Regions from separate parts of the Streptomyces sp. ISL-99 genome, predicted to be linked through region 2. Evidence: riboswitches for the same ligand, from Rfam matches in the RefSeq annotation. Region 2 holds a riboswitch; each other region holds the start of a gene.

Region 1 (7,273 bases), on a different contig from region 2:
TGCCGGCCGGTCGGCCGAAACGACCAGCGCCGCGAGCGCGGTCGTCACCGGCACCGAGGCGACCAGCCCGATCGAGCCGACCAGTGTCCGTACGATCTCCTCCGCGACCAGCTCACTGTTGGCGACCGTACCCACGCTGCTCTGCGCGATGGAGAAGAGCAGCAGCAGGGGCAGGGCGGCGCCCGCGTACGCCAGGACGAGGGTGTTGACGACGGACGCGATGTGGTCGCGGCCGATGCGGATACCGGCTCGGTAGAGGGCGCGGGGGCCCATCGACGGGTCCGCCTGGTGGAGTTCCCAGACCGCCGACGTCTGGGTGACCGTCACGTCGTCGAGCACACCGAGCGAGCCGATGATGACGCCCGCGAGCAGCAGGCCGCTCATGTCGATGTCCGGGTAGAGGCCGTGGATGAGCCCAGTGTTGTCGTCCGTGTTGCCACTGAGATACGCCCAGCCGATGAAGAGCGAGCCGAGCAGCCCGATCAGCAGCAGTGAGATGAGCGTGCCGACTACGGCGACGGACGTACGGGCGGTCAGGCCGTGGCAGGCGTAGAGCGCGATCAGCATGATGGCGCTCGCCCCGACGACCGCGACGATCAGCGGATTCGAACCCTGGAGGATCGCGGGGAGGATGAACAGCGTCAGGATCGCGAAGGACACGGCGAGTGCGATCAGCGCCATCAGGCCCTTCATGCGGCCGACGACGATCACCGCGAGCGCGAAGATGCCGGCCAGCAGCGCCATCGGGATCCCGCGGTCCACGTCCGTCACCGAGTACTGGAGGTCGCGGGGCGCGTCGGGCGCGTACGCCACCACCACGCCCTGCCCCTCGTTCAGCTGTCTCGGCGCGTCCGGCTGGACGATCTCGGTGAAGGTACGGCCCTTGTCCTTGCCGGACGTGACCTCGACCGTCGCCCTCTCACAGGTGCCCTGCTGCGCCTGCTGGGCCTCGCGGCCGGACGGCGTGGACGTGTCGCCGGTCGGTGGCACCTGGGCGGCGTTCACGTCCTTGCAGTCGACCTGCTGAACCTGCGTCACCTTGCCCGACACGGTCTGCCGGTCGAAACCGACACCGGTGCGCTCGTGCTCGGGCGCGCCGCCGGGCCAGAGCACGACGAGGCCGATGAAAACGGCCGTGGCGAAGGGGATCAGCACCGCCGCGATGACCTTGCGCAGGTGCTTGGAGACGGGCGCGGCGGGCCCGTGACTGTGGGTGTGGCCGTGGATTTCGGGCGTTGGCTGTGGGGACGTCACCGACCGATCATCGCAAGAACGACGGGGGCCCTCTGTTCAGCGCGCCAGAAAGGACGCTAGCGTGGGGGCACCTTTGCACACGCGGGAGCTCGGAGCACCGGGCTGAGAGGGCGCTGACCTTCGTACGCAAATCCGTACGAAAGCCGCTGCGTCGACCGCCGAACCTGTTACCGGGTAATGCCGGCGTAGGGAGTAGGTCTCATGACCACAGCGGATGCACACACGCCTGCCACCAGCCAGGACGGCCGCAAGCCGGGCTGGCACAAGGGATACGTGACCGGGCCCGAGGGCTCGCGTTCGGATCTTCGCGTGCCGGTCCGGCAGGTGCACCTCACCAACGGGAAGGACGTGACGCTGTACGACACGTCCGGCCCGTACACCGACCCCACCATCGAGACGGACGTACGCCGCGGACTCGCGCCGCTGCGCGAGAACTGGATCATCGGCCGCGGCGACACCGAGGAGTACGCGGGCCGCCCGGTCCGTCCCGAGGACGACGGGATCAAGCACACCTCGCCGCGCGGGGGCCTTCGGAACCTCGACGCGGTCTTCCCGGGCCGTCCGCGCCAGCCCCGCCGGGGCCGCGACGGCCAGGCCGTCACGCAGCTCGCGTACGCCCGCCGCGGCGACATCACGCCCGAGATGGAGTACGTGGCGATCCGCGAGAACGTGGCGCCCGAGGTCGTACGGGAGGAGATCGCGGCGGGCCGGGCGGTCCTGCCGGCGAACGTCAACCACCCGGAGATCGAGCCGATGATCATCGGCAAGCGGTTCCTGGTGAAGGTCAACGCCAACATCGGCAACTCCGCCGTCACTTCCTCCATCGAGGAGGAGGTGGACAAGATGACGTGGGCCACCAAGTGGGGCGCCGACACGGTCATGGACCTGTCGACCGGCCGCAACATCCACACCACCCGCGAGTGGGTGCTGCGCAACTCCCCCGTCCCGATCGGCACCGTCCCGCTCTACCAGGCCCTCGAAAAGGTCGACGGCCGGGCGGAGGAGCTGACCTGGGAGATCTACAAGGACACGGTCATCGAGCAGGCCGAGCAGGGCGTCGACTACATGACGGTCCACGCCGGCGTGCGGCTGCCGTACGTCCCGCTGACCGCCCGTCGCAAGACCGGCATCGTCTCGCGCGGCGGCTCGATCATGGCCGCGTGGTGCCTCGCGCACCACAAGGAGTCGTTCCTGTACGAGAACTTCGAGGAGCTCTGCGACATCCTCGCGGCGTACGACGTGACGTACTCGCTCGGCGACGGCCTGCGGCCCGGTTCGATCGCGGACGCCAACGACGAGGCGCAGTTCGCCGAGTTGAAGACCCTCGGGGAACTCAACATGATCGCCAAGCGTCATAACGTACAGACGATGATCGAGGGTCCTGGTCACGTCCCGATGCACAAGATCAAGGAGAACATCGACCTCCAGCAGGAGATCTGCGAGGAGGCCCCCTTCTATACGCTCGGCCCGCTCACGACGGACGTGGCCCCGGCGTATGACCACATCACCTCCGGCATCGGGGCGGCGATGATCGCATGGTGGGGCACGGCCATGCTCTGCTACGTGACGCCCAAGGAGCACCTGGGTCTGCCCAACCGTGACGACGTGAAGACCGGCGTCATCACCTACAAGATCGCGGCCCATGCCGCGGATCTCGCCAAGGGGCACCCGGGAGCACAGGAGTGGGACGACGCGCTGTCGGACGCCCGCTTCGAGTTCCGCTGGGAGGACCAGTTCAACCTGGCCCTGGACCCGGACACGGCGCGGTCGTTCCACGACGAGACGCTGCCCGCCGAGCCGGCGAAGACCGCGCACTTCTGCTCCATGTGCGGTCCGAAGTTCTGCTCGATGAAGATCAGCCAGGACATTCGGCGTGAGCACGGCGGCACGCAGGACGAGATCGAGGCGGGCATGGCGGAGAAGTCCAAGGAGTTCGCCGCCGCCGGTAATCGGGTGTACCTCCCGATCGCCGACTGATCCGTCCGTCCCGCCCATATCGTCCATCTCCTCCGTCCCGTCCGTCCCTCGCCCCGGCCGCTGTCAGTGGGTGCCGCTACGTTGGCGGCAGAGCTGATGACAGGAGGCCCGGGGTGAGCGGGGCGGGGACAGTTGTGGAGATTGCCTACGGCGAGGGGTGGGACCTCGCGGCGCGTACGCTGCTGGGGCCGCTGGCCCCGGAGGCGGCGAGGGCCCGGGACGAGGCCGGGCTGCCGTACGTCGCGGTCTGCCGGGTACCGGGCGGGGACGGTCCTGCGGAGGTCCGCCTGGTTTCGTGGCGGGACCACTACGCGGGTGTGTGGGTGTACGACAAACAGGGCCGGCGTACGCAGCGCATCGAGCTGCGACTCCTCGACGGGGACCGGCTGTTCCGCCGGGAGACGGACAGCTGGCTCTACGCGGGCCCGGACATGCCGGAGTTCGACCGCGCGTGCCCCCGCGAGACGGTGTCGCTGCTTCCCGACGGGCGGGGGAGCAACTCGTGGCAGCCCAAGGGGGAAGAGGGCTCCATGCTCACCACTACGGCCGACGTTTCCGAGGAGCAGCGGTGGATGGACCGGCCGGCGTTCGGTGACTGGCCGCTGTTCTCCGCGCAGCGGCGCGGATTGACCGGGCCGGTCGTGTTCCACGACGCCGACGTGCCCGAGGGCGGTGCGGTCGGCCGCCCGGAGGACACGTGGCGCCCTCCCCGGCCGGCCGGTCCCGACCACCTGGAGGCACTGTTCCGGCCCGGTACGCGTATGTCCACCAGTCACTTCTCCGACATGACCGTCCTGGAACCGCGCCGCTGTGGAACACTGCGCGTCCCCAGCGGGGTGCTGGCCGTCGACTGTCCCTGTAACGACGGGAGGCCGAGGATAACGGTGGCTGTCCCGCCGGGTGCGTACGCACTCGAAGAGGCGCGGGTCAGCGTCGGTTACGACTGCGAGTGGACCGGCGGCTGGGTGACCCGTACGGACGCTACGGCGGTCCGGCTGCGGCTGAGCGACACCCCCGCCGCGTCCTGGGACATGGCTCTGGGAGAGGACGACGACATCCGGTTGCTCGGGGACGACGAGGCGTACGGCTTCGCAACGGACGCGGCGACCGGCTGCTTCGCCGACGCCGCGGCCTGGGAGCCCTTGCGGGGGCTCTTCGAGCGGGCCCTGATCCACGACGACCCGCACGCCGGCGAGCACCTCTCGGACTCCATGTACATACTGCGGACCACCGACCAGGCCACGGCGGCCGATCTCGTCGCCTTCGCGACGTGCGGGGACCGCACGTATCCCGTCTGGGTGGGGCGATCGGAGGCCGGGGAGATCGTCTGCGTGGACGTGGTGCTGGACTACCTGCCCGACCTCAAGGTGCACTGACCGGCCGGATCGCCACCGGCGCCGGCCCGCGCGGTAACGGAACAGGCAACAACCGCCCACCACTTGATCATTCATGTCTACGCTCCCCACCATGGGCGGAATCGACGTGGCCAATGGAGTGGTGGGCGCCGTGCTGGGCATGGTGTTCGCCACGCTGTTTCAACAGCCCTTGCAGGACGCCTGGTTCAGGATCCGCAGGCGCTCGGCGAGCGCGGTGCGCAGCATGCGCTCCCGTGGGGAGCCCAGCCGCGCCTGGACCACGTTCGCACTGGGGCCGCTCCACACCTCCGCCTTGATCGTGGAGGGTGACGGTGAGTCCACGATCACCAGCGAGGCCATACACATTCAGGTCCTGGACGACGAAATAGCCCTGCCCGCGGAGATGGCCGGCTGGCGTGAGGAGATCGCGGCCGAGAGCGATCGGCTCCAGGCCGAGGGCCGGACGCCCGTGTGGAACGGTCCGCGTTACGCCGTCGAGTCGTTCGGTATCTCCCGGTCCGCTCTCGACGAGCATCCGGAGGTCCACCTGCGGCTGCGGCCCACCGACTACTACACGTTTCTGGCGGCCCAGCAGCTCGACCGCCGGCTGACCGGCGGCGGCACGCCCCGCTCCCGCTACCTCGACCCCGACCGCCCCCTGGAAGCACCTGCCTTTCTCCAGTGCAGCTTCGGCGTCAACGTCGCCGTCGTGACCGCCGACGACATGCTGGTCGTCAGCCAACGCAGCGAACGGGTGCGGATGGCGCCGGGGGTGTGGAACTCCTCGGTCAACGAGGGGCTGTCCCGGCACATCGACTCCTCGGGCCGCAACGCACCGGACCTGTACGCCGTCGCCCGGCGTGGTATGCGGGAGGAACTCTCCCTGGAGCCGTCCGAGCACTCGCTCGCTCTGCTCGCCTTCGTGCTGGACGTCGACAGGCGCCACTGGAGCGCCCACTTCTACGCACGGCTCAAGACCTTGACCCGCGAGGGCGTCCAGGCACGCATGAGCCGGGGCGTCGCCGACCGGTGGGAACACCAGACGACGGAATTCGTCCCCTTCCGCCCGGCGGACGTGACCAGGTATCTGCTGCGTGCGGACCGGATACACCGGTGGGCTCCGGCGGCTCCGGCGCTGTTCCACCTGGCGCTGGTGCACGTCCACGGTCGCGCGTCGGTGGAACGCGCGGAGGCGCAGACCGTCCGGCGGCTCCAGTAGTTACTCGGGTTTGTGGTCGGGGCCACCGAAGTCGGGGCTGGAGAAGTCCGGGCTGGAGAAGCTCGGGCGCGGCCCCGGTGTGGTGCCGCCGTCCGGGCCGGGGCTGCTGTAGTCCGGTCGCGAGTACCCCAGGTCGGGCATACGGCCGGCGGGCCGGCGCGGCGCCGGGGCGGCCGGACCCGTACCCGGTTCGGCCAGGGCGGCCCGCAGGAAAGGTACGACGCCCCGCTCCAGCAGGGCGTGGCGCCACGCCTCGCCGGCCCGCTCCACCTCTGGGTTCCGCTCACGCTCACCTCCCCGCCCGTCGCGGCACGCCGTCGAACCGTTGCGCAGGGCCGTCAGGAGCAGGCCGACGGCGGCGGCCAGGAAGCCCGCCGCCGCGAGCGCCGCGAAGATCCAGCCCGCCGTCAGCAGCGTCCGGGCGAAGGCCGGTTCGGGCGTGAGCATGGTGAGGAGGTATCCGACGATCAGGAAGATCACCGAGGCGGTGCCCGCCAGCACGGGGGCCAGAACGGCGACGACGGCGGCCGCGCCCGCGCCCGTCGTCTCCGTCGTGGCGTCGCCCATGGCGAGGACGGAACCGGTGCCGTCGGCCGCCGCGGGAGGCGTGCGCATTTCCTCGCGGACCTTTACGTAATGGTCGTATTCGGTGGCCGCCGCCGCGGCGATGAGCGCACTGGCGTTCATTGCCATGGTGCGCAACTGGGTCGAGTTCAGCCGTTGCCCGATGGCGGACAGTTCCGGGCGGTGGTGAGCGGTGCGCAGTGCCTCGTCGAGAACGCGTTCGAATTCCGGGCGGTCCTCGGCCAGCAGGTGCGGAGCGCTGCTGTTCATGTGCATCCCCCGATGCTCCGTAGGGCCGGAATACCCGCCATGGGCGGGTAATTGGGCGGAAACGGAGGAGAGCCTGCTACGGATAAGCCGATGGTAGAGCGCCTACGGCACGGGGTGACAGGGGGTTTCCGGAAATAGGCCCAGTGATAAGTGCGGCATGTATATGGCCGCGCCTGCCCCCGCGAAGTTCAGTTATGCAGGGGGAGTTGGACCACCAGCAGCTTTCCGGCCATGGTCACGCCGCCGTCCATGGCGATGGCGAGCCCGTCGGCGTACACGTGAGGCCCCTCCACGACCGGCCCGGAATTCTCGTCGTCGTCGTCCGCGCTCTCATTGCCCACCTCGCCCAGCAGGTAGGGGATGGGGCTGTGACCATGGACGATGCGTTCGCCGCCGTACGCGTCGAGGAGCTCGCGCACGGCCTGGGCGCCGCCCTCGTCACGGAAGGCGAAGCGCTTGGTGAGCTTGCGGAAGACGTCCCAGCACTCGTCGGCGTCGTTGCGCGTGAGAATGGCGTGGACTGTGTCGTTCACGTCCTCGATGGTGCTGCCGTAGTCGAGATAGGCGGTTGTGTCGGAGTGCGTCAGCAGATGCGCGTCTTCCAGTGCGATCGCGTCGAGGCGGGACATCCACT
Region 2 (7,273 bases):
GCGACTCCGACCTGGGCGTCAACCCCAGCAACGACGGCAACATCATCCGGGTGACGTTCCCCGAGCTGACGCAGGACCGCCGCAAGGAGTTCATCAAGGTCGCCAAGACCAAGGCCGAGGACTCCAAGATCTCGATCCGCGCGGTCCGCCGCAAGGCCAAGGAGACCCTCGACAAGCTGGTCAAGGACAAGGAGTCCGGCGAGGACGAGGTCCGCCGTGCGGAGAAGGAGCTCGACGACACCACCGCGAAGTACGCCGCGCAGGTGGACGAGCTGCTGAAGCACAAGGAAGCCGAGTTGCTCGAGGTCTGATGAACGACTCTTCCTGGGGGGCCCCGACGCGGGGCGACTACGCCGCCGCGTGGGGACCCTCCGACCAGGGGCCTGCCCCGGCGGGTCCCGCCTACGATGCGCAGCAGGCCGAGCAGACTCGCCCCATGCCCATCGTGCCTCCCGAGGAGCCCATGCCCACCCCGCCGACGCCCCCGCAGAAGAAGCGTGCGGGGCGTAATCTGCGTGCCGCCATAGGGGTGGGCGTGGGACTCGGCGCGGTGATCATCGCGTCGCTGTTCATCTGGAAAGCCGCTTTCCTCGGCGTGATAACGGTCGCCGTGGTGGTCGGGCTGTGGGAGCTGACCTCGCGGCTGGAAGAGCGCAAGGGGATCAAGGCCCCGCTGGTGCCGCTCGCGGTCGGCGGCGCGGCGATGGTCGTGGCGGGGTACGTCAGGGGCGCGGAGGGCGCGTGGGTCGCCATGGCGCTCACCGCGCTCGCGGTACTCGTCTGGCGGATGACCGAGTCGCCCGAGGGCTACCTCAAGGACGTCACGGCGGGCGTCTTCGCGGCGTTCTACGTGCCGTTCCTGGCGACGTTCGTCGCGATGATGCTGGCGGCCGACGACGGCGCGCAGCGGGTACTCACCTTCCTGCTGCTGACGGTGGTCAGCGACACCGGGGCGTACGCCGTGGGCTGGCGCTTCGGCAAGCACAAGCTCGCACCGCGCATCAGCCCCGGCAAGACCCGGGAGGGGCTGGGCGGCGCGGTCGCCTTCGCGATGGCGGCGGGCGCGCTGTGCATGGAGTTCCTGGTGCACGACGGAACGTGGTGGCAGGGCCTGCTGATCGGTTTCGTGGTGGCCGCGAGCGCGACGCTCGGCGACCTCGGCGAGTCCATGATCAAGCGGGATCTCGGGATCAAGGACATGGGCACGCTGCTTCCCGGACACGGCGGCATCATGGACCGGCTCGACTCGCTGCTGCCGACGGCTCCGGTGGTGTGGCTGCTGCTGGTCATCTTTGTAGGTACGGGCTGACCTGCAGGTTTGTGCGTCCGGGGCCCGTCGTCCACAGGACGGCGGGCCCCTACCCCTTTTTGCGGCTGAACCGCCGCCGCTCTCGCGGAGGTGGCTGGGCGCCGTTGGGGTTGCTCAATGGCCACTTTCGGTGGTGCACAAATTGTCTGCGACACTGAATAAACCATGCCTGTACCTGGAGAACTCACTTTCGTCGCGCCGCGCGGAGCCAAGAAGCCCCCGCGGCACCTCGCCGATCTCACGCCCGCCGAGCGCCGCGAGGCCGTGGCCGCGATCGGTGAGAAGCCGTTCCGCGCCAAGCAGCTGTCGCAGCACTACTTCGCGCGGTACGCGCACGACCCGGCGGAGTGGACCGACATCCCCGCCGGTTCGCGCGACAAGCTCCAGGCGGAGCTGCTGCCGGAGTTGATGACCGTGCTGCGGCACATCAGCTGCGACGACGACACCACGCGCAAGACGCTGTGGAAAATGCACGACGGGACGCTCGTCGAGTCCGTCCTGATGCGTTACCCGGACCGGGTCACCATGTGCATCTCCTCGCAGGCCGGGTGCGGCATGAACTGCCCGTTCTGCGCGACCGGACAGGCCGGTCTCGACCGCAACCTGTCGACCGCAGAGATCGTGCACCAGATCGTGGACGGCATGCGCGCGCTGCGCGACGGCGAGGTTCCCGGCGGCCCCGCGCGGCTGTCCAACATCGTCTTCATGGGCATGGGCGAGCCGCTCGCCAACTACAAGCGCGTCGTCGGCGCCATCCGCCGGCTCACCGACCCGGAGCCGGACGGGCTCGGGCTGTCGCAGCGCGGCATCACCGTGTCGACGGTCGGCCTGGTCCCGGCGATGCTGCGGTTCGCCGACGAGGGCTTCAAGTGCCGTCTCGCCGTCTCGCTGCACGCCCCCGACGACGAGCTGCGCGACACCCTCGTGCCGGTCAACACGCGCTGGAAGGTGCGGGAAGTCCTGGACGCGGCGTGGGAGTACGCCGAGAAGTCCGGCCGCCGGATCTCCATCGAGTACGCGCTGATCCGCGACATCAACGACCAGGCGTGGCGCGGTGACCTGCTCGGCCGCCTCCTCAAGGGCAAGCGGGTGCATGTCAACCTGATCCCGCTGAACCCGACCCCGGGTTCGAAGTGGACCGCCTCCCGTCCCGAGGACGAGAAGGCGTTCGTCGAGGCGATCGCAGCTCATGGCGTGCCCGTGACCGTACGGGACACCCGTGGCCAGGAGATCGACGGAGCGTGCGGACAGCTGGCGGCTACCGAGCGATAGGCCGGGGAAAGGGCCCGTGTAACGTGGGCCGCACATTTACATATTCCGACAGGGGAGCGCCACAGCGCTGAGAGTGCGGTACGCCGCAGACCCTCTGAACCTTGCCCAGGTCATTCTGGGTAGGAAGTTCGGTCACTACTCGAGCTGTTGCGCCCTGCCCGTTTTCCGCGGGCGGGGCCGCGTCTCTTCCTGGATGTCCCATCCCAGGAGGAATTCAGTGCACACCACCAAGAAGCTCGCGGTCACGGCTCTGGCCGCGGCGCTCGGCGTCTCCACGCTCGCCGCGTGCGGGGGCGGCAAGGACGACTCCGGCTCCGGTGACGGCAAGAAGTCCAAGACCGTGACCCTGGTCAGCCACGACTCGTTCAACGCCTCCGACGCCGTACTGAAGGCGTTCACCAAGGAGACCGGCTACACGGTCAAGGTCCTCAAGAGCGGGGACGCGGGCGCCGCCCTCAACCAGGAGATCCTCACCAAGGGCTCCCCGCGCGGCGACGTCTTCTTCGGCGTCGACAACACGCTCCTCTCGCGGGCGCTCGACAACGGCATCTTCACGCCGTACGAGGCCAAGGGGCTCGGCGAGGTCCCGGCCGAGGTGCAGCTGGACAGCGGCAAGCACCGCGTCACGCCCGTCGACACCGGTGACATCTGCGTCAACTACGACAAGAAGTACTTCGCCGACAAGAAGCTCGCGCCGCCGAAGTCCTTCGACGACCTGATCAAGCCGGCGTACAAGAACCTGCTCGTCACCGAGAACGCCGGGACCTCTTCGCCCGGTCTCGGCTTCCTGCTCGGCACGGTCGGTCAGTACGGCGACGACGGCTGGCAGGGCTACTGGAAGAAGCTCAAGGCCAACGGCGTCAAGGTCGTCGACGGCTGGGAGCAGGCCTACAACGAGGAGTTCTCCGGCTCCGCCGGCGGCAAGGCATCGAAGGCCGACCGGCCGCTCGTCGTCTCGTACGCCTCCAGCCCGCCGGTCGAGGTGCTGTACGCGAAGCCGCAGCCCAAGGAGGCGCCGACCGGCGTCGCGACCGGCACCTGCTTCCGGCAGACCGAGTTCGCCGGGCTGCTGACCGGTGCGAAGAACGAGGAGGGCGGCAAGGCGCTCATCGACTTCCTCATCGGGAAGAAGTTCCAGGAGGACATGCCGCTGAACATGTTCGTGAACCCGGTGGTCAAGGACGCGAAGCTGCCCGAGCTGTTCACGCAGCACGGCGTGGTCGTCGACAAGCCGCAGACCGTGGCCCCGGAGAAGATCGCTGAAAACCGCGAGCAGTGGGTCAAGTCGTGGTCCTCGCTCGTCCTGAAGTAGGCAAGGCCGTGCGCGGGAGCGCGGTGCGGCTCGGTCTCATGGCCGTGCCCGTCGCGTTCTTCGCGGCCTTCTTCGCCTACCCCGTGGCCGCGATCGTCGGTCGCGGGCTCAAGGTGGACGGCGTCTGGCGGTTCGGCCGGATCGGCGAGGTGCTCGCCGATCCGGACATCCTCGATGTTCTGTGGTTCACCGCGTGGCAGGCACTGGCCTCCACGGCCCTGACACTGCTGATCGCGCTTCCGGCGGCGTACGTCTTCGCCCGGCTCGACTTCCCCGGCAAGCAGCTGCTGCGCGCCGTGATCACCGTGCCCTTCGTGCTGCCTACGGTCGTCGTCGGGACCGCCTTCCTGGCGCTGCTCGGGCGGGGCGGACTGCTGGACGAGCTGTGGGGCGTACGGCTCGACACCAGCGTGTGGGCGATCCTGCTCGCGCACGTCTTCTTCAACTACGCGGTCGTCGTACGGACCGTGGGCGGCCTGTGGTCGCAGCTCGACCCGCGCCAGGAAGAGGCGGCCCGGGTGCTCGGCGCCGGGCGGTTCACCGCCTGGCGGCGGGTGACGCTGCCGGCGCTCGTGCCCGCCGTGGCCGCCGCGGCGCTGATGGTCTTCCTGTTCACGTTCACCTCCTTCGGTGTCGTGCAGATCCTCGGCGGGCCCGCCTACTCCACCCTGGAGGTGGAGATCTACCGGCAGACCGCGCAGTTCCTGGACCTGCCGACGGCGGCCGTGCTGACGCTGGTGCAGTTCGCGGCGGTGGGCGCGATCCTCGCCGTACACGCGTGGACGGTACGGCGCAGGGAGAGCGCCCTGAAGCTGGTCGACGCGGCGCAGACGGCGCGGCCGCCGCGCGGGGCAGGGCAGTGGGCGCTGCTCGGCGGCGTGCTCGCCACGGTTGCGGGGCTCATCCTGGTGCCGCTCGGGGTGCTCGTCGAGCGGTCGCTGGACGGGCCCGACGGGTACGGGTTCGGGTACTACCGGGCGCTTCAGTCGGCGGGTGCGAGCGGGGGCACCTTCCTCGTACCGCCGCTGGAAGCGGTGTGGAACTCGCTGGAGTACGCCCTGGCCGCGACCGCCATCGCGCTGGTGGTCGGCGGGCTCGCGGCGGCGGCCCTCACCCGGCGGGCGGGGCGGCTCGTGTGCGGCTTCGACGCGCTGCTGATGCTGCCGCTGGGCGTGTCGGCCGTGACGGTGGGCTTCGGTTTCCTCATCACGCTCGACCGGCCGCCGCTGGATCTGCGTACGTCGTGGATTCTGGTGCCACTCGCGCAGGCGCTGGTGGGTGTGCCGTTCGTCGTACGCACGATGCTGCCCGTACTGCGGGCGGTCGACGCGAGGCTGCGCGAGGCGGCGGCCGTGCTCGGGGCCTCGCCGCTGCGGGCGTGGCGGGAGGTCGACCTGCCGATGGTGCGGCGGGCGCTGCTCGTCGCCGCCGGGTTCGCCTTCGCCGTATCGCTGGGCGAGTTCGGGGCGACCGTGTTCATCGCGCGGCCCGACAATCCGACGCTGCCGGTGGCCGTGGCGCGGCTGCTGGGGCGGGCGGGGGACCTGAACTACGGGCAGGCGATGGCCCTGAGCACGATTTTGATGGTGGTGTGCGCGGTGTCGCTGCTGGTCCTGGAACGCATGCGGCCCGACCGAACCGGATCCGGGGAGTTCTGATGTTGCGGCTGGACGGGGCGACCGTGCGGTTCGGGAAGCGAGCCGTGCTCGACGACGTAAACCTGGAGGTCGCCGACCACGAGATCGTGTGCGTGCTCGGGCCGAGCGGCAGCGGGAAGTCCACGCTGCTGCGGGTCGTCGCCGGGCTGCAGGCGGCGGACGCCGGGCGGGTGCTGCTCGACGGGCGCGACCAGCGCGGGGTGCCGGTGCACCGGCGGGGGGTCGGGCTGATGTTCCAGGACCACCAGCTCTTCCCGCAGCGGGATGTCGGGGGAAACGTCGCCTTCGGGCTGCGGATGCGCGGCGAGGCGAAGGCGGAACAGGCGCGCCGGGTCGGTGAGCTGCTGGACATGGTCGGCCTGCCGGGCGCCGGACGGCGGGCGATCAGCACACTGTCGGGCGGTGAGCAGCAGCGGGTCGCGCTGGCGCGGGCGCTCGCTCCGGAGCCGAAGCTGCTGATGCTCGACGAGCCGCTGGGACAGCTGGACCGCGGTCTGCGTGAGCGGCTCGTCGTCGAGCTGCGGCAGCTCTTCGGGCGCCTGGGTACGACCGTGCTGGCCGTCACGCACGACCAGGGCGAGGCCTTCGCGCTCGCCGACCGGGTGGTGGTCATGCGGGAGGGCCGGATCGCGCAGACCGGCACGCCGCTGGAGGTCTGGCAGCGGCCGGCCTCCGAGTTCGTCGCGCGCTTTCTGGGCTTCGACAATGTGGCCGCCGCGACGGTCAGTGGCGAGGCGGCCGACACGGTGTGGGGCAAGGTCCCTGTCCCGGCGGGGACGGCGCAGGGTGAGGCCCGGCTCCTGGTCCGCCCGGCGGGCGTCAGGCTGGTGCCGGTGGAGGAGGGGCTGCCGTGTGCCGTTACGGGGCGGACCTTCCGGGGCCACCACGTCGCCGTACTCCTGCAGCCGGCGGGGGCGCCGCTGCTGGAGGCGGAGTGCGCGCTGCGGGACGCGCCGGAGGTGGGGGCGGAGGTAGGCGTCGCCTTCGCGGCGGACGAGGTCGTGGTGCTGGGGGCGGCGGACTGACACCGGGACGGGCGGCGCCTGCGGCGTGCTGGCTCCCCTGCCCGCCCCTTCCCGCTGTGACATTGTGCGGCTCCGCCGCGTGGGGTCTCGGCTCCGGAGCCCGCTCCTCTGTATCGCCGGAGGGGCTGGGTGGTGCCGCGTTGCGGCGACCACACAGCCCCTCCGGAGTTTGACGGCATGCCCGAAGGACGCAGGGGCCGTTCTGGTTCGGTCAGGGTGTGGCCCCCGCGCGGACCAGACCCAGTTCGTACGCCAGGATCACCGCCTGCGCCCTGTCCCTGAGGCCCATCTTCGTGAAGAGACGGTTGATGTGGGTCTTCACGGTGTGGTCGGTGATGGTCAGGCGGTGGGCGATGTCGGCGTTCGACAGGCCCTGTGCGATCAGGACCAGCACCTCGACCTCGCGGGCGGTCAGGTCCGCGACCGTGCGCGCCGGTCGCGCGGCGGCCCGTCCGCTGATGAACTGCCCGATCAGCCGTTTCGTGATCTCGGGCGAGAGCAGTGCGTTGCCGGCCGCCACCACTCGAACCGCGTGCAGCAGTTCGGGGAACGTGGCGTCCTTGAGGAGGAAGCCTCCGGCGCCGGCCGCCAGCGCCTCGTACACGTACTCGTCCAGACCGAAGGTCGTCAGCATCAGCACCTTCGTCGCGCCGTTCGAAGCGGCGAGGATCTCGCGCGCGGCCTCGATGCCGTTCTT
Region 3 (7,273 bases), on a different contig from region 2:
TCGAGGGTGCGCAGGAGATGGACCCCCTGAACGCCCTCGCTGCCGGGCAGCGTGATGGGCAGCGCACCGGTGGCGGCGACCAGCACGTCGTACGGAACGGGGCCCGAGGGGGTGTCGATCTCGTGCGCCGCAGGGCGCGCGCCCGTCACTTCGCGCCCCAGGTGGAGTTCGATGCCGAGCGCCTCGAAATCGACGTCGAAGGCCGACCCCTCGGCCGTGCCGAGCAGCACCGCCTTGGACAGGGGCGGCCTGTCGTACGGCTGATGCGGCTCGGCGCCGATCAGCGTGACGGAGCCGGTCCAGTCCTGCTCGCGCAGGGCCACGGCGGTCTGCACGCCGGCCATTCCCGCGCCGACGATGACGACGCGCCGCTCTGCCTGCCTCTGGTCACTCACCCGGTCACTGTAGGACGGCACGTCCCGCCGCTCTCAAGGCCACGAAGGGGAGATCTCTGACACACCGTCACAGGAACGCCGCCGGCAGCTCCTCGACGACGCTCGTCCCACTGCCTTCCTGGGACTCCCACGCCCACGTCTCCTCCAGCCGCACGCGCCCGTCGGGGAGGCCGACGACGGTGGACGTGCAGTGGCCCGACGAGGTGGTGCCGTCGTGCTTGAGCTGGACGTAACGGAAGTCGAGCGCGTCGCCCTCGCGCGTGCCGACGAGGTGGCCGCGTACGACGTCGCCGCCCGCGTACTCGGCCCAGATCCGGCCGTCGTCCTCGTGATACGTGAACCGGGTCCGGGTCCCCACCTGACCGGGTGCCTGGTCGGCGACCGGAGAGAGGACGAGTCCGTCGAGCGAGCGGGCCACAGCGATTGCTCCCTTACAGCGCGTTGGGGCCGGGCGTTAGGGTGGCCACCGTACTGCTGCGGCCCGGGGAAAGATCACCGGGCTCCCAGCAGGACATACCACTCGCGGGAGTCCGGGCGTACCGGGCTGAGAGGGAGGCTGGGCGGCCTCCGACCGTACGAACCTGATCCGGGTCATGCCGGCGAAGGGAGGGGCTGGACGCCCATGTCGCGTACATCAGACGTCCTCGTTGTCGGGGGCGGAATCATCGGCCTGGTCACGGCGTGGCGGGCCGCGCAGCGGGGTTTGCGCGTCGCTGTCGCCGATCCGGAGCCGGGCGGCGGTGCAGCGCGGGTCGCGGCCGGAATGCTCGCCGCCGTCACCGAGCTGCACTACGGCGAGCAGACGCTGCTCGGCCTCAATCTCGCGTCCGCCGAGCGCTACCCGGCGTTCGTCGCCGAGCTGGAAGCGGCGAGCGGGCAGGGCACCGGCTACCGCGCCTGCGGCACACTCGCCGTCGCGCTCGACACGGACGACCGCGCCCACCTGCGCGAACTCCACGCCCTCCAGCGCCGCTCCGGCCTGGAGTCGGAGTGGCTCACGGGGCGCGAATGCCGCCGTCTTGAGCCGATGCTCGCGCCGGGCGTGCGCGGGGGTCTGCGCGTGGACGGGGACCACCAGGTCGACCCGAGGCGGCTGGCCGCTGCCCTGCTGGCGGCCTGCGAGCGGGCCGGGGTGGTCTGGCACCGTGACTGGGCCGAACGGCTCTCAGTGGTACGGGGACGGGCCTCCGGGGCCGTACTGGCGGACGGGACGGAGCTCGCGGCAGGCCAGGTGGTGCTGGCGGCGGGAAGCCTCAGTGGCAGGCTCGGCGGCGTACCGGAAGAGGTGCTGCCGCCGGTACGGCCGGTGAAGGGCCAGGTGCTGCGGCTGGCCGTGCCGCCCGCGTACGCGCCATTCCTGAGCCGGACGGTGCGTGCGGTGGTGCGGGGCAGCCACGTGTATCTCGTGCCGCGCGAGAACGGCGAGCTGGTCGTCGGCGCGACCAGCGAGGAACTCGGCTGGGACACGACGGTCACGGCGGGCGGCGTGTACGAGCTGCTGCGCGACGCGCACGAGCTGGTGCCCGGGATCACCGAACTGCCGCTGACGGAGACCCGCGCGGGGCTGCGCCCCGGCTCCCCCGACAACGCGCCGCTGCTCGGGCCGACCGCACTGCCGGGGCTTCATCTGGCCACTGGGCACTACCGCAACGGGGTGCTGCTCACGCCGGTCACGGGCGATGCGATGGCTGACGTGCTGGCCGGCGGGGAGCTGCCGGAAGAGGCGCGTCCGTTCAGCCCACTGCGTTTCGCGCCGACCCCTGCGTCGTCACCCGCTTCCCCCACCTCCCCCACCTCTCCCGTCTCCTCCACCTCCCCCGTCTCCGTACCGCAGGAGCAGCCCGTATGACCATCTCCGTGAACGGCGAGACTCGCGAGGTCGTCGCCGGTACGACGCTGGGCGCACTCGTCGCGACCCTCACGCGGGCCCCTTCGGGGGTCGCCGCCGCCCTCAACGAAACCGTCGTACCGCGCGGTCAGTGGGATTCCACCGCGCTCGGCGACGGCGACCGCATCGAAGTCCTCACCGCAGTCCAGGGAGGCTGAGCCATGGCCGACGACCTTCTGACCATCGGCGACGCCACGTTCTCGTCGCGCCTGATCATGGGAACGGGCGGTGCGCCGAGCCTCGACGTACTGGAACGTTCACTGGTCGCGTCCGGGACCGAACTGACGACTGTCGCGATGCGGCGGCTGGATCCGAGCGTCCAGGGGTCGGTGCTCTCCGTTCTGGAGAAGCTCGGCATCCGGGTGCTGCCGAACACAGCGGGGTGCTTCACGGCGGGCGAGGCCGTGCTGACCGCGCGCCTCGCGCGGGAGGCGCTGGGTACGGACTGGGTGAAGCTCGAGGTCGTCGCCGACGAGCGGACGCTGCTGCCCGATCCGATCGAGCTGCTGGACGCGGCGGAGACGCTGGTGGACGACGGCTTCACTGTGCTGCCGTACACGAACGACGATCCGGTGCTCGCGCGGAAGCTGGAGGATGTGGGGTGCGCGGCGATCATGCCGCTGGGGTCGCCGATCGGATCCGGTCTTGGCATCCGTAACCCGCACAACTTCCAGCTGATCGTCGAGCACGCGCGCGTGCCGGTCGTTCTGGACGCGGGTGCGGGCACGGCGTCGGACGCGACGCTGGCGATGGAGCTGGGGTGCGCGGCGGTGATGCTGGCGTCGGCGGTGACGCGGGCGCAGGAACCGGTGCTGATGGCTGAGGCGATGCGGCACGGGGTGGAGGCGGGGCGGCTGGCGTACCGGGCCGGGCGGATTCCCCGGCGGCACTTCGCCGAGGCGTCTTCGCCTGCGGCGGGCCGCGCGGCCCTGGACCCGGAACGCCCGGCGTTCTGAAACTGGGGCTCCGCCCCAGACCCCGGTCCTCAAACGCCGGAGGGGCTGGATGGTGCCGCTGAACGGGCAAATCCAGCCCGTCCGGCGTTTGAGGACACGCCCGTAGGGCGTCCGGGGGTCTGGGGGCTTGCCCCCGGTTCGGGAAGGGGCGGGGTGGGGAACAGGCCCGCCACAGGCGCCCCCGTACGCGCCTCCGCCCCGCTGTCACAGCTCCGCTGCAATGCCGCCCCACCAAACCCGCACCCGCAAGAGGTGTCAGCGGCGGCTCGTAGACTCACCCCGTGGATACGACCCTTCAGGACCCGCTCGTCGGGCACGTGCTCGACGGCCGCTACCGCGTCGATGCGCGCATCGCCGTCGGCGGCATGGCCACGGTCTACCGGGCCGTCGACACCCGCCTCGACCGCGTGCTCGCCCTCAAGGTGATGCACCCCGCCCTCGCCGATGACGCCTCCTTCGTGGACCGGTTCATCCGGGAGGCCAAGTCGGTGGCCCGGCTCGCGCACCCGAATGTGGTCGGCGTCTTCGACCAGGGGACGGACGGGTCGTACGTCTACCTCGCGATGGAGTACGTCGCCGGCTGCACCCTGCGTGACGTACTGCGTGAGCGCGGCGCCCTCCAGCCCCGTGCCGCCCTCGACATCCTGGAGCCCGTGCTCGCCGCGCTCGGCGCGGCACACCGTGCCGGATTCGTGCACCGGGACATGAAGCCCGAGAACGTTCTGATCGGGGACGACGGGCGCGTCAAGGTCGCCGACTTCGGTCTCGTACGGGCCGTCGACACGATCACCAGCACCACCGGCTCCGTCCTCGGCACCGTCTCGTATCTCGCACCCGAGCAGATTGAGCACGGCACCGCCGACACCCGCGCGGACGTCTACGCCTGTGGTGTCGTGCTGTACGAGATGCTGACCGGAGCCAAGCCGCACACCGGCGGCACCGCCGCGCAGGTGCTCTACCAGCACCTGCACGACGACGTGCCCGCCCCGTCCGCCGCCGTGCCCGGGCTCCCCGTCGAGCTGGACGAGCTGGTCGCGGGCGCCACCGCACGCAACCCGGAGATCCGTCCGTACGACGCCGTGGCTCTCCTCGCGCAGGCCCGGGAAGCGCGCGCCGCGCTCAGCGACGAGCAGCTCGACGCGGTGCCTCCGCAGGCCCGCGCGGAGGTGACGCACAACGGCGCCGACGACCGTACGAGCGTCATCCCGCGGGCCATCGGGCAGGGGAACGGCGATGGGGACGGCAGCGGCAACGGCACTGCCGAGCCCCTCCACCGCACCAGTCGCCTCCAGATGCCCCCGCCGCAGCCCGCGCCCCCGAGGCGCGCTTTCGCGCCGAGACGCGGCCTGCTCGCGATCGTCGCCGCCGTCCTGCTCGTCCTCGGTACCGGCGCCGGTGTCTGGTACATCAACTCGGGGCAGTTCACCCGCGTCCCCTCCCTCCTGGGTCAGTCGGAGAAGGAGGCCGCCAAGCGGCTCTCTGCCGCCGGTCTCGACGTGAAGGAGGTGCGGCGCGAGTACAGCGAGACGTACGAACGCGGCACCGTCATGAACAGCGACCCGGCCTCCCGCGCCCGCATCCGCGACAACGGCTCCGTCACGCTGGTCGTCTCGCGCGGCCCGGAGACGGTGAAGGTCCCCGACGTGGAGGGGCTGCCGCTCGCCGAGGCCAAGGGTGAGCTCAAGAAGGCAGGTCTGGCCCCCGGCATCGTCACCAGGGCGTTCAGCGAGGACGTACCACAGGGCTCCGTCGTGAGTACGGACCCGCGCGCCGGCACCGAGCGGCACCCGGACTCCGCGATCGCCATGGTCGTCAGCAAGGGCTCCCCCGTGGAGGTGCCCGACGTGACCGGCGAGAGCGTGGAGGACGCCACGTCGGAGCTGGAGGACGCCGGGTTCACCGTGAAGGTGGCGTCCGGGCGGGTCACCTCGCAGGAGGAGGCCGGGTCCGTCGCCAGGCAGTCCGCGGCCGAGGGTGCGCGGCTCGCCAAGGGCGACACCATCACGCTCACCGTCTCCAAGGGGCCGCGCATGATCCCCGTGCCCGATGTCGTCGGGGAGAAGGTCGAGGACGCGAAGAGCACGCTCAAGGCGGCGGGCTTCGAGGTCGAGGTGGACCGTCCCTTCCTCTCCTTCAGCGACGAGATCGCGAGCCAGTCGGTCAGGGAGGGCGACGAGGCCCCGGAGGGCAGCACGATCACCATCAGGACCAAGGGCGGCCTGTAGGCGAGAGACGGGAAAGCGGGAAGGCGGGAAGACAAGAGGCTCCTGATGCCCTGGCATCCTTGACGGCGATGAGCAACGCACCTTTCCCCTCCCGAAACCCCGTCGGCGGCCATGTGCCCGTGGCCGGTGGCCTCGCCACGAACGGTCTCGCGTACGCCCGTGAAATGGGCGCCGAGGCCGTGCAGGTCTTCGTCGCCAACCCGCGCGGCTGGGCGACACCCACCGGAAATCCGGCACAGGACGAACTGTTCCGCGCGGCCTGCGCCGCCGAACGGATACCGGCGTACGTCCATGCCCCGTACCTGATCAACTTCGGCTCGCACACCGAGGCGACCGTCGAGCGGTCCGTGGAATCGCTGCGGCACTCACTGCGCCGCGGCCGCGAGATCGGCGCGCTGGGCGTGGTGGTGCACACCGGCTCCGCGACCGGCGGCCGGCCGCGCTCCGAGGCACTCGCGCAGGTACGCACCTACCTGCTGCCGCTCCTCGACGAGCTGACGCACGACGACGACCCGTTCCTGCTGCTCGAATCGACGGCGGGCCAGGGCGCGTCGCTGTGCTCGCGCACCTGGGACTTCGGCCCGTACTTCGAGGCGCTCGACGCCCACCCCAAACTCGGCGTCTGCCTCGACACGTGCCACATCTACGCGGCGGGGCACGACCTCGCGGGGCCCGGCGGGATGAAGCAGACGCTGGACCTGCTGGTGGACACGGTCGGCGAGGGCCGGCTCAAGCTGATCCACGCCAACGACTCCAAGGAAGGCGTCGGCGCCCACAAGGACCGCCACGAGAACATCGGCTCCGGCCACATCGGCGAGGACCCTTTCCGGGAGCTGTTCTCGCACCCGGCGACCGAGGGCGTGCCGCTGACGATCGAGACGCCCGGCGGCAAAGAGGGCCATGCGGCCGATGTGGCGCGACTGAAGGAGCTACGTGGATTCTGAGGACTTCTGAAGTCCATCGAGGGATACCGGGAATACCCCAGACAACGGCGTACTCGCCCTGTGGCCGGGCGCGATGGACGCGCACCTCACCGACGCGATGTTCTGGGGCGTACTGGCCTTCGCGCTCTTCGCCGCCTTCATCATCACCACACCCGTCAACAAGTGGATGATCGGCCGCGGCAAGGGCCACGCCGTGGTCCACCAGTACCACCACTGACACGCGGGGAAGGCGGAGGCGGAACGGACGGCTCCGGCGCTACAGCTCGGGGCCGTCCCCCGGCTCCTCCTGGTACGAGTACCGCTGCTCACGCCAGGGGTCGCCGACGTTGTGGTAGCCGCGCTCCTCCCAGAAGCCCCGGCGGTCCGCCGTCATGTACTCGACACCCCGGACCCACTTGGGCCCCTTCCAGGCGTACAGATGCGGTACGACCAGGCGCAGCGGGAAACCATGCTCGGCGGTGAGCAGCTCACCGCCCTTGTGGGTGGCGAAGATGGTCCGCTCGGAAGTGAAGTCCGCGAGCCGCAGATTCGCGCTGAAGCCGTACTCGGCCCAGACCATGACATGGGTGACGCTCGGCGCGGGGGGCGCGAGTTCGACGAGTGTACGAGCGAGTACGCCACCCCATTCGGCCCCAAGCATGCTGAATTTCGTGACGCAGTGCAGATCGGCCTCGACCGTGGCGAACGGGAGCGCCGAGAACTGCTCGTGGTTCCAGCAGTGCTTGTCGCCGTCCGCCGTCGCGCCGAATATGCGGAACTCCCAGCGATCCGGCTTGAATTTGGGTACAGGACCGTAGTGGGTGACGGGCCAGCCACGCTGCAACCGCTGCCCCGGCGGAAGCTCGGGCTGCGCTGATTCGTGATG

The links. A riboswitch is a leader RNA that binds a small molecule or an ion and turns the genes downstream of it on or off. The one in region 2 is predicted to bind thiamine pyrophosphate.
Region 1: linked by a shared signal. The riboswitch ahead of thiC (phosphomethylpyrimidine synthase ThiC) and the one ahead of J7E91_RS28185 (thiamine ABC transporter substrate binding subunit) in region 2 are both predicted to bind thiamine pyrophosphate.
Region 3: linked by a shared signal. The riboswitch ahead of thiO (glycine oxidase ThiO) and the one ahead of J7E91_RS28185 (thiamine ABC transporter substrate binding subunit) in region 2 are both predicted to bind thiamine pyrophosphate.

What each region holds. Positions count from the first base shown of each region.
Region 1 covers NZ_JAGGPC010000023.1:118,484-125,756, reverse strand. The annotation lists gene J7E91_RS15115 (YibE/F family protein) at 1-1,254, opposite strand, end outside; TPP riboswitch at 1,326-1,463, shown strand; gene thiC (phosphomethylpyrimidine synthase ThiC) at 1,456-3,231, shown strand; gene J7E91_RS15105 (DUF4241 domain-containing protein) at 3,345-4,607, shown strand; gene J7E91_RS15100 (hypothetical protein) at 4,699-5,805, shown strand; gene J7E91_RS15095 (hypothetical protein) at 5,806-6,645, opposite strand; gene J7E91_RS15090 (metallophosphoesterase) at 6,828-7,273, opposite strand, start outside.
Region 2 covers NZ_JAGGPC010000048.1:120,167-127,439, forward strand. The annotation lists gene frr (ribosome recycling factor) at 1-311, shown strand, start outside; gene J7E91_RS28175 (phosphatidate cytidylyltransferase) at 311-1,309, shown strand; gene rlmN (23S rRNA (adenine(2503)-C(2))-methyltransferase RlmN) at 1,475-2,581, shown strand; TPP riboswitch at 2,622-2,725, shown strand; gene J7E91_RS28185 (thiamine ABC transporter substrate binding subunit) at 2,799-3,893, shown strand; gene J7E91_RS28190 (iron ABC transporter permease) at 3,932-5,551, shown strand; gene J7E91_RS28195 (ABC transporter ATP-binding protein) at 5,551-6,576, shown strand; gene J7E91_RS28200 (response regulator transcription factor) at 6,788-7,273, opposite strand, start outside.
Region 3 covers NZ_JAGGPC010000015.1:133,053-140,325, reverse strand. The annotation lists gene J7E91_RS10010 (FAD-dependent oxidoreductase) at 1-344, opposite strand, end outside; gene J7E91_RS10005 (hypothetical protein) at 463-813, opposite strand; TPP riboswitch at 908-1,020, shown strand; gene thiO (glycine oxidase ThiO) at 1,018-2,244, shown strand; gene thiS (sulfur carrier protein ThiS) at 2,241-2,441, shown strand; gene J7E91_RS09990 (thiazole synthase) at 2,445-3,239, shown strand; gene pknB (Stk1 family PASTA domain-containing Ser/Thr kinase) at 3,521-5,464, shown strand; gene J7E91_RS09980 (deoxyribonuclease IV) at 5,533-6,408, shown strand; partial or broken gene J7E91_RS09975 (DUF4396 domain-containing protein) at 6,449-6,625, shown strand; gene J7E91_RS09970 (sulfite oxidase-like oxidoreductase) at 6,665-7,273, opposite strand, start outside.